2 regions of the Serpentinimonas maccroryi genome follow, and region 1 is predicted to be linked to the other one. Evidence: predicted binding sites of a transcription regulator. Region 1 holds the regulator's gene; the other holds the start of a gene.
What was found. The regulator sigma-54, encoded in region 1, starts transcription at its own class of promoters, with help from an activator protein. The targets are predictions, from matches to a motif close to TGGCANGNAANCTGCTTT.

Region 1 (5,044 bases):
GCCTGCCAGCGTTCGGGCCGGTGTGGCAGCAGGCGCTCGAAACCAAAGCGGCGCAGTTTGCCCGGCGCGATCTGCAAGGCGCGCTGCGCGGCTTCGATGGCCACCGTGCCGCTGCCGCAGCAGGGGTCGTAGAGCGGCTGCGGCTGACCTTGGGCGTCCAGGCCAGTCCAGCCGCTGGCGGCGATCATCGCGGCGGCCAGCGTTTCTTTGAGCGGCGCATCGCCCGTGTCGCTGCGCCAGCCGCGCTTGAACAGCGGCTCGCCCGAGGTATCGATGTAGAGCCAGACCTGATCCGGCCCCAGGTGGGCGTGCAGGCGCACCTGGGGTTGCACGGTATCGACGCTGGGGCGCTGGCCAAAGCGCTCGCGCATGCGGTCGCAGACCGCGTCTTTGATGCGCAGGGCGGCAAAGTTCAGGCTCTGGAACGGGCACTGGTGGGCCGTGAGCTCGACCTTGAAGGTCTGCGCGGGCGTGAACCACAGCTCCCACAGCACCTGGTGGGCGGCTTGGTAGAGCGCGTCTTCGTGCGGGCAAGGTTGCAGCGCCAGCCGCACCAGCACGCGCTGGGCCAGCCGGCTGTGCAGGTTGAGCCGCAGCACATCGTCCCAGGTGCCGGTGAGCTCGACGCCGCCGCGCTGGCGCTGCGCGCTGGCGGCCGCCGCTGGGCAGATGGCTTGCACTTCGGCCAGCAGGAAGTCTTCCACCCCGGCGGGGCAGGGCAGGAACAGGGTCAGGTTGTGCATGGTGGGCTGGGGCCGTTCAGAGCGCGCGGCGCAGATGGGTGGGGGCGATGCGCAGCGCCTCGCGGTATTTGGCCACGGTGCGGCGCGCGCAGGCGATGCCCTGGGCCTTGAGCAGGTCGGCGATCTGGTTGTCGCTCAAGGGCTGCTGGGGGTTTTCGGCGGCGATGAGCTGCTGAATCAGGGCGCGCACGGCGGTGCTGGAGGTGTGGGCGCCGGCCTCGGTGGCCAGCGCGGAGCCAAAAAAGTATTTGAATTCGAAGGTGCCTTGCGGCGTGGCCATGAACTTGGCGCTGGTCACGCGGCTGATGGTGGATTCGTGCAGCCCGACCTCGTCAGCGATTTCGCGCAGCACCAGCGGCCGCATGGCCAAGTCGCCGTGGCGGAAAAACTGGTGCTGGCGTTCGACGATGGCCGTGGCCACGCGCAAGATGGTGTCGAAGCGCTGCTGCACGTTTTTGATGAACCAGCGCGCCTCTTGCAGCCGCTGCTGCAGGCCGGCGTGGGCCTCGCCGCCCCGGCCTTGGCGCAGGGCCAGCGCGTAGGCGTCTTGCAGGCGCAGCCGCGGCAGCACCTCGGGGTTGAGCGCGACCTTGAAGCCGCTGCCTTGCACCGTCACGATCACGTCGGGGCGCAGCTGGTGCGGCTCGAGCACGGCAAAGCGACGGCCGGGCTTGGGTTCGAGGCGGGCGATGAGGCCAAAGGCGGCGCGCACCAGCGCTTCGCTGCAGCGGCACAGCTGCGCCAGGCGGCGGCTGTCGCGCCGCGCCAGCAGATCGAGCGGCTGCTGGCAGATGGCCAGCGCGGTGCGGCTCTCGGGGCTGTTGCGCAGCTCCAGTATCTGCAGCTGCAAGCACTCGGCCAAGTGGCGCGCACCCACACCGGTGGGCTCCATTTGCTGCAGATGCTCGAGGGCCTGCTGCAGCGCGTGCAACCAGTGCGCCAGCCGCGGGTCTGGCGCTGGTGGGTCGGTCGGCCCAGCGCGGTTGCCGGTGGCGGGTGCGCTTGCAATGAGGGATTCGCTGGCCTTGATCGCCTCAAAGGCGCGCTCCTGGGCGCACAGCGCCGCAGCCAATTCATCGAGCCCATCGGCCAGGTAGCCGTTGTCGTCGAGCGATTCGATCAGCGCGTGCAGCGCCAGCGCCACGCTGGGCTCGAGCCGCAGCGCCCCGGCTTGTTGGTGCAGGTGCTGCGCCAGCGACTCGGGCGCGCGCGCCCAATCGGGGCCCGAACCGTCGTCGGCGTCGGGCGCGGCGCCGTTGCGCAGCGCGCCCGGTTCGCCCCAATCGAGGCCTTCGCCCTGCGCTCCCAGCTCGCCCGGTTCGCCGGCCTCGGCTTGCGCGCCCATTCCCAGCGCCGCTGCCTCGCCATCCCAGGCGGCTTCGAAGGCGGTGTCGAGCGCCGGCACTTCGTTGGCCGATACCTCGTGGGCCGATACCTCATAGGCCACAGCCGAATCCATGCCGGATTGCGCATCCGCTTCGGGGCTGGCTGCGGCCCAAGGCGGCTCGGGCGGAGCGAGCGCGCTGGCTTCGGGCGCGCCGCCTAGGCCGTCATCGGAGGTGGAAGCTAGGCCACGGTCGGGGCTGCCATCGAGGCTGCCATCGAGGGAGTCGCTTGGCGTGTCGTCCGAGGTATCGCGCTCCAAAAAGGGGTTGTCGTCGAGCATCTGCCCCAGCTCTTGCTCCAGCTCCAGCGTGCTCAGCTGCAGCAGGCGGATCGATTGCTGCAGCTGCGGCGTGAGCGCCAGGCTCTGGCTCAAGCGCAGCGACAGTCCTTGCTTCATGGCGGCAGCGTGCTCAAAGGCGGAAGTGCTCGCCCAGATAGACCCGGCGCACCTCGGGGTTGGCCACGATCTCGGCCGGGGTGCCTTGGGCCAACACGCGGCCGTCGCTGATGATGCAGGCGTGGTCGCAGATGCCCAGCGTTTCGCGCACGTTGTGGTCGGTGATCAGCACGCCGATGCCGCGCTCTTTCAAGTAGCCGATGATGCGCTGGATCTCGATCACGGCGATCGGGTCGATGCCGGCAAAGGGCTCGTCGAGTAGGATGAAGCGCGGGTCGGTGGCCAGGGCGCGGGCGATCTCGACCCGGCGCCGCTCGCCACCCGACAGCGCCGGCGCGGGGGCATCGCGCAAATGGCCCACGTGCAACTCGTCGAGCAAGGCCTCGAGGCGCTGCTCGATGCGCTGCGGCGACAGCGGCCGGCCGTCGGGGTCGCGCTGCAATTCCAGCACCGCACGCACGTTCTCGGCCACCGTGAGCTTGCGAAAAATCGAGGCCTCTTGGGGCAGGTAGCCCAAGCCCATTTGGGCGCGGCGGTGGATGGGCAAGCCGTGGATCGCCTGTCCGTCCAGAAAGATGGTGCCGGCGTCGGGCCGAATCAGCCCCACGATGAGGTAGAACGAGGTCGTCTTGCCGGCGCCGTTGGGGCCCAGCAGGCCCACCACCTCGCCGCTGGCCACGCGCAGCGACACGTCTTTGACGACTTGGCGGCGGCCGTAGCTTTTTTGCAGCCCGCGCACGTCCAGGCTGCTGCGCGCTGCATCCGCCTTCACCGGCGCGGCTCCAGTTGCGGGCTGGGTTGCAGCGGCGGGGCGGGAGCGCGAGGTGCGGTGGCTGGCGTGGTGCCAGGTGCTGTGGCGGGCGTAGCGCCCGGTGGTGCCTCCGGTCGGGGCGTGATCACGGCGCGCACGCGCCCCAAGGGGTTTTCGGGGGTGCGCGCTGCCGTGCCGCCCTCGACCGAGAAACGCTCGGTTTGGCGGTTGATGACGATCAGGCTGCCGCTGGCTTGGTCGCTTAGCGCGCCAGCGCGCAGTCGGCGCAGCACCGCCTGGTCGATCAGGCGCAGCACACCGGTGGCGCTGTCGTACTCGATGCGCAGCGCCTCGCCTTCGAGCAGTTCGTTCAGGCCCGGGCGCTGCTGGCGAAAAAACGCGCGTTGGCCTGCGGCGCCTTGCAGCACCCCGGACTGGTTGCCTTGGGCATCCTGGCGCAACTCGGCGCGTTGCCCGCGCAGCAGCAGCGTGCCTTGGGTGATGACCACGTTGCCGGTGAACACACTGACCATCCCGGCTTGATCGTGGTTGAGGGCATCGGCCTCGATCAGCATGGGTTGCGCCGGTTGTGCGCCCTGTGCCGGCTGCGCGTGCAAGCCGGGGGCCAGACCCAGCGCCAAGGCGGCGCTCAAGGTCAAGCGCGCCAGCACTTGGCGCAGTGGCATGAGGCGATTGGAAGCGCAAAAGGGGCGCGGCACGGAAATTGCATAAGCCATAGCCAGCATTGTAGCCACGCCTGCGCTACTTGGCTTAGTCGGCAGATTTGCACTGCCGCAGCGCGCAGGGCCAAGGCTGGCCGTGGCTGAAGGCGGCGGTACTCAGATCACAGGCGGTAGCCAGAGCCAAAGCCCGACTTATTAAGCCCGACTCCTTGAGCCCAACCCGTTGTGCCCGCCGCCAAACTTAAGACCGCCCTTGGCCCGCCCGCACCCGAGCGATCAGGGCGTCGGCAATCTGCACCGTGCGCTGGGCTTGGCCCGGGATGTAAAAGCGCCCGGCTATGCCCAGCGCCGGGGTGCCCTCGACCTGGTAGGCGTCTTGCAACTGGGTGGCGCGGCGCACCCGCCCGACCACGGCGAAGGAGTTGTAGGTTTGGGTGAACTGGGCCCGATCGAGCCCGGCGCTGGCCGCCCATTGGGCGATGGCTTCGGCGTTGTGCAGGCGCTGGCGCTGCGGGCCGTGGACGGCTTGGAACACGCGCTCGTGGTGGCTGTCGAGGCGGCCCATGGCTTCGAGGGTGTAATACAGGCGCTGCAGCGGCTCAAAATCGGGCGTAAAGCCCACCGGCACATGCCGCACCAGCACATCGGCGGGCACGGTCTGCTTCCAAGCCTTGAAGACCGGCACGAAGTTGTAGCAGTGGATGCAGGTGTAGGCGAAAAACTCCAGCACCTCGATGCGCCCAGCCGGGGCATCGACCGGCGCCGGCTGGCGCAAGCGGCGGTAGTGCGTGCCTTCACGAAAAGCCCCGGCAGTGGGTGCAGACACCGTTTGGGCGGCAAGGGGCAAAGCGCTGCCGGCGGTGGCAAGGCCGCCCAAGCCCATCAGGGCTTGAGAAAAGAGTCGTCTGTGCATGGTGCGTCCTCGGTTTGGATAGGGCACAAAAAAAGGGCTGCGCGGTCGTGCTCTGATTGGGGGTTGGACTGGGCCCTTGAAGTTCCGCGGTTTTACCAGCTGTTGCAAACCTGGGGGCAGGCTTTAGCGCGCCACGCGCACCAGCGCGGTTTCCACGTTTTGCGCTTGTAG
Region 2 (5,044 bases), 440 kb from region 1:
GCCGCAGTTCCAGTACCGACCACGCTGGCCGAGGGGCCCGCCGCAGCGCCACCCTGAGCAGCAGCAGCGGTCGTTTGCACCGACGGCAAGCGGCCGATTTCGCGCTCGATCGCCGTCACGTCGCCTTGGGCGCGCTCGAGCCGGCGCCGCAGCTCCTCGGTGCGCTGCGCCAGCCGGGCTTCGTCGCCGCGCTCGCTGGGCAGCGGCTGCGGTCGACCTTGGTTGAATTCGGCTTGCAGTTCACGCACGCGCTCTTGCGCACGGCGCAGTTCGGTTTCCAAGATCAGGCGCGCATCGCGGTCCCGAGCTTGTTGCTCGGAGCGATCCACGCGCTGGCTCGGGGGGCGCGGCTCGGTGCTGGCTGGAGCGCGCGGAGCGGAATTGGAGGCAACGGGGCTGCTGGCAGCCGCACCCGCCGCCTGATTCGCTGCCGGACGGCGGCCCTCGACGATGCTCAGGTTGCCACCTTGAAGCAAGCGGCAGCCGCGGGCTTCCGGCCGCTCGCCGGGCTGGTTGGTGTACTCGTTGCCGCAGCGCCAGATCTGCCCCTGCGCCAGCGCCGGGGGCGCCACCAGAATGGCAGCGGCGGCCGCAGCAGCCGCCCCAGCCAGCAGCCGCAGCCTGCGCGCACCCACTGTTTTCAAGGCCTTGCTCATCATCCGGCCATGATAGCAGCAGGCGGCGCGCCCCGCCTTTAGTTGCTGAAGTACAGATCGAACTCGGTCGGCGTGACTTCGACCCGGGCGCGCGTGACTTCGCCCATTTTGAGCTCGATGTAGGCGTCGAGCATGGCGTCGCTGAACACACCGCCTTTGGTCAGGAAGGCGCGGTCTTTGTCCAGGTAGTCCAGCGCTTGATCGAGGCTGTGGCAGACCGTGGGCACCAGCTTGTCCTCTTCGGGCGGCAGGTGGTAGAGGTCTTTGGTCGCGGCTTCGCCGGGGTGGATTTTGTTCTCGACGCCGTCGAGCCCGGCCATCAGCAGCGCGGCAAAACCGAGGTAGGGGTTCATCAGCGGATCGGGGAAGCGCGCTTCCACACGGCGCCCTTTGGGGTTGGCCACGTAGGGGATGCGGATCGAGGCCGAGCGGTTTTTGGCCGAGTACGCCAGCTTCACCGGGGCCTCGAAGTGCGGCACCAGGCGCTTGTAGCTGTTGGTGCCGGGGTTGGTGATGGCGTTGAGGGCGCGCGCGTGCTTGATGATGCCGCCGATGTAGTAGAGCGCAAAATCGCTCAGGCCGGCGTAGCCGTCGCCGGCAAACAGGTTTTTGCCGTCTTTCCAGACCGACTGGTGCACGTGCATGCCGCTGCCGTTGTCGCCGTGGTAGGGCTTGGGCATGAAGGTCGCCGTTTTGCCGTAGCTGTTGGCCACGTTCCAGACCACGTATTTCAGGTTTTGCGTCCAGTCGGCGCGCTCGACCAAGGTGCTGAACTTGGTGCCGATCTCGCACTGGCCAGCACCGGCCACTTCGTGGTGAAAGACCTCGACCGGGATGCCCAGGCTCTCGAGGATCAGCACCATCTCGGCGCGCATGTCGTGCGTGCTATCGACTGGTGGCACCGGAAAGTAGCCGCCCTTGGTGCGCGGGCGGTGGCCGCGGTTGCCGCCTTCGAGCTTGGTGCCGGTGTTCCAAGGCGCTTCGTATTCTTCGATTTCGTAGAAGCTGCGGCCGGGCTCGGTGCTCCAGCGCACGTTGTCGAACAGGAAAAACTCGGGCTCAGGGCCGAAGTAGGCGGTGTCGCCCAAGCCCGAGGCCTTAAGGTAGGATTCGGCGCGGCGGGCGATCGAGCGCGGGTCGCGGTCGTAGGCCTTGCCGTCGCTGGGCTCGACCACATCGCACTGGATGAAGACCGTGGTTTCTTCAAAAAACGGGTCGATCTGGGCCGTGTTCGGGTCCGGCATCAGCAGCATGTCCGAGGCCTCGATGCCCTTCCAGCCAGCGATCGACGAGCCGTCGAAGGCGTGGCCCGAGCTGAACTTGTCTTCGTCGAAGTGCGAAATCGGCACGGTGACGTGCTGCTCTTTGCCACGGGTGTCGGTGAAGCGAAAGTCAACGAACTTGACTTCGTTTTCTTGCACCATGCTCATCACGTCGGCGACGCTTTTGCTCATTTGGGATACTCCGGTTGCGTTGAAAAAAGGGGGGCCAGAAATCTGTGCACAGTTTATAGCAGCAACTGTGCCAACTTGGTGACTGCCCAGCGGCCGGTGCGGCGCTTTGCGGCGGACAAGCCATCGCGCGCACAAGCCGCCCTTGCGCACTTTTTTGGTGCGCACGCGCACCACCGTGGGGCGCACGCGCTCCAGCGGCCCTAGCGCACCACTTCGGGGCCTAGGTGGGCGGCAGCGGCACGCAAGCCGGCCAGCAAATCGGCGTAGGCGGCCTGCACGGCCTGCAACGGCCCCTTGACCCCGAGCTCGAGGTGGCGGCCGTATTCGGGATGGTCCACGCTGGGCAGACTGAACACCTTGCACTGCGGGTGCGTGGCCTCGATCTGCCGCATCAGCGGCGTCAGCTGGGCCTCGATGCCCTGGTACACGATCACCGAGCGCTCGCCCTGCGCGCCGCGCTGAAAATGGGCCGCGTAGTGCTGCTCGAGCAGCCACTCGATCATCGGCCAAGCCATGACGGGAAAGCCGGGTACGGCGTGCAAGGTGGCACCACTGGGGCTGGTGCAGCTGAAACCCGGAATCTGGTTGTAGGGGTTGGGGATGATGCGCGCGCCCTGCGGAAATTCGCCCATTTGCAGGCGCTGCAGGTGCTCGGGGTGCTCGGGCTCAAAGGCGTGACCCTTGAGTGCCGCCAACTGGCGCGAGCGCGCCTCGATCAGCTCGCGCGCCTGCGGGTGCAACTGCAGCCCCACCCCGAGCGCGCTGGCCGCCGCTTGGCGGGTGTGGTCATCGGGTGTGGCGCCGATGCCGCCGCAAGCAAATACCACGTCGCGGCCCGCCAATGCCTCGCGCAAGGTGTGGGTCAGGGCGGATCGGTCGTCGGGTGCAAAGCGCACCCAAGCCAAAGCCAGACCGCACGCGGCCAGCAGCTCGATCACCCGCGGCATGTGCTTGTCGGCGCGCTTGCCCGACAAAATCTCATCGCCGACGACGAGCAAACCAAAACGCGGAACCGGGCTCATGGGCGCTGTGGCGGCAAGCCCGGGGCCGCGGCGTCGGGCGGGTTGAATGGCAGGGCGGCGGGCTGGGCAGCTTCTGGCTCGGGCTCGACCGTGGCGGCGTGGGCCAGTTGCAGATCGGGCTGCAAGGCGGCACTGGTAATGGTTTCAGCGCGCAGCGCTTGCAGCGCCGCCAGCAAGTAGTGCACAAACCACAGCGCGGCCAGCGCAAACACCCACGTGTACACCCACACCGCCACCGGCACCAGCAGCGGGGCCATGGCGATGAACATGGCGCCCGAGGCCCACAGCAAACCGGGGGCCGCACTCAGCAGGCCACTGAACACGCCCATGAGCAGCAGCACGGTGCGGTGGCGGCGCAGCAGCTCGTGCCGTTCGGCGCGGCTGGCGTGCTCGGCCAGCGCGTCGAAGGCCAGCACGCGGTAGCTCAGCCAGCCCAAGATCAGGGGCGGCAGCACCAGCACCAGCGGGGGCACCAGCCACAGCGGCAGCGACACCAGCAACGCCAGCAGCGCCAGCACGGTGTGCCCCAGCGACCAGCCCAAACTGCCCAGCCACGAGCCGCCCCGGTGCCGCTCTAGGGTGGCAAAGCGGCGCCGCGCCACCAGCTCGACCGCCACCGGCGTGAGCACCACGGCCACCAGCAGCAAGGTGGCGAGCACGATCAGCGGCGTGGCCAGCAGCAGCACGATCAGCGGCGCCAGCACGGCTTGCAGAAAACCCAGCCCGACCGACTCCAGCCACTGCAGGGCAAACACCACCAGCGCCCACTGCTCGAGCCAGAGCTGCACCGAAGCGATGGCTCCATCCCAAAAAAAATAGGCCAGCGCAAAGGCCGCCAGCACCATCAGCAGCAGCGGGATGAGAGACCAAGCGATGACGCGCGGGTGCAGGCTATAGGCCAGCGCGCGCCAGAAGGAGTCGAGGGCCAAGCGCATAGGGAACCATTGTGTATCAGATAGCGTCGGGGTGCACGTGCGCCGCCGCCACAAGGGGGGTGGATTGACGGGCCTGCAAGGACTGCACCTGCTCCGGCGTCAACCAGCGCCACTCGCCGGCTTTAAGGTCGTCGGGCAGGGTCACGGGGCCGATGCGGCTGCGGTGCAGGGCCTCGACCCGGTTGCCCACGGCCGCCAGCATGCGCTTGACCTGGTGGTACTTTCCCTCGGTGAGCGTCAGGCGCAGGTGGTGCGCGTCCACCGCCTCGCAGGCCGCGGCCCGCACCGGCTTCGGGTCGTCGTCGAGCACCACGCCTTGCAGCAGGCGCTCGATCTGGTCCGCCTGCAGCGGGTGTTTGCAAGTCAACTCGTACACCTTGGGCACGTGGTGGCGCGGGGAGGCCATGCGGTGGATGAAGGCGCCATCGTCGCTGAGCAAGAGCAGGCCGGTGGTGTCTTGATCGAGCCGGCCCACCGCCTGCACGCCGCTGGCCGCGCCCCCCGGGCGCTGGCGCAGGGGGCTGGGCAGCAGGCTATAAACGCTGGGCCACGCGCCCGGTTTTTGCGAGCATTCGTAGCCGGCGGGCTTGTGCAACATCAGATACGCCAGACGCTGGTGCGTCCAGCGCTGGCCTTGCACCCAAAACACCAGCCCCTCGGGCTCGCACTCCAGCCACGGGTCGCGGCAGATCTGGGCGGGCTCGCCCAGCGCCACCCAACCTTGCTCGACCAGTCCGCTGCACACGCGCCGCGTGCCAAAGCCTTGGCTATACAAAATTTCTTGCAGTTGCATGGGGGCGAGCATAGCGGGCTTTGACCGGCGCCAATGCCACAGCTGTGCTCTGTGGGGCCGATTTTTCCGTTTTGCGCCGTCTGCCCTGATAGCCCTTCGACGACAATAGGTGGACTGAGCGCAAGCCAGCGCCTTATCCCTCCCCCTCCATGCTCGACCGCCTCAAAAAGCTCATGCCCGAGCG

Region 2: glnA (type I glutamate--ammonia ligase) is a predicted target of sigma-54. The motif match lies at 2,166-2,183, and genes of this name have one in related genera.

The regions. Positions count from the first base shown of each region.
Region 1 covers NZ_AP014569.1:2,353,420-2,358,463, reverse strand. The annotation lists gene SMCB_RS10865 (THUMP domain-containing class I SAM-dependent RNA methyltransferase) at 1-743, opposite strand, end outside; gene rpoN (RNA polymerase factor sigma-54) at 760-2,526, opposite strand; gene lptB (LPS export ABC transporter ATP-binding protein) at 2,540-3,298, opposite strand; gene lptA (lipopolysaccharide transport periplasmic protein LptA) at 3,295-3,963, opposite strand; gene SMCB_RS10845 (thiol:disulfide interchange protein DsbA/DsbL) at 4,202-4,873, opposite strand; gene SMCB_RS10840 (SPOR domain-containing protein) at 4,997-5,044, opposite strand, start outside.
Region 2 covers NZ_AP014569.1:184,558-189,601, reverse strand. The annotation lists gene SMCB_RS00880 (hypothetical protein) at 1-659, opposite strand, end outside; gene glnA (type I glutamate--ammonia ligase) at 695-2,110, opposite strand; gene SMCB_RS00870 (competence/damage-inducible protein A) at 2,311-3,132, opposite strand; gene SMCB_RS00865 (EI24 domain-containing protein) at 3,129-4,067, opposite strand; gene SMCB_RS00860 (16S rRNA pseudouridine(516) synthase) at 4,084-4,860, opposite strand; gene SMCB_RS00855 (DUF2062 domain-containing protein) at 5,010-5,044, shown strand, end outside.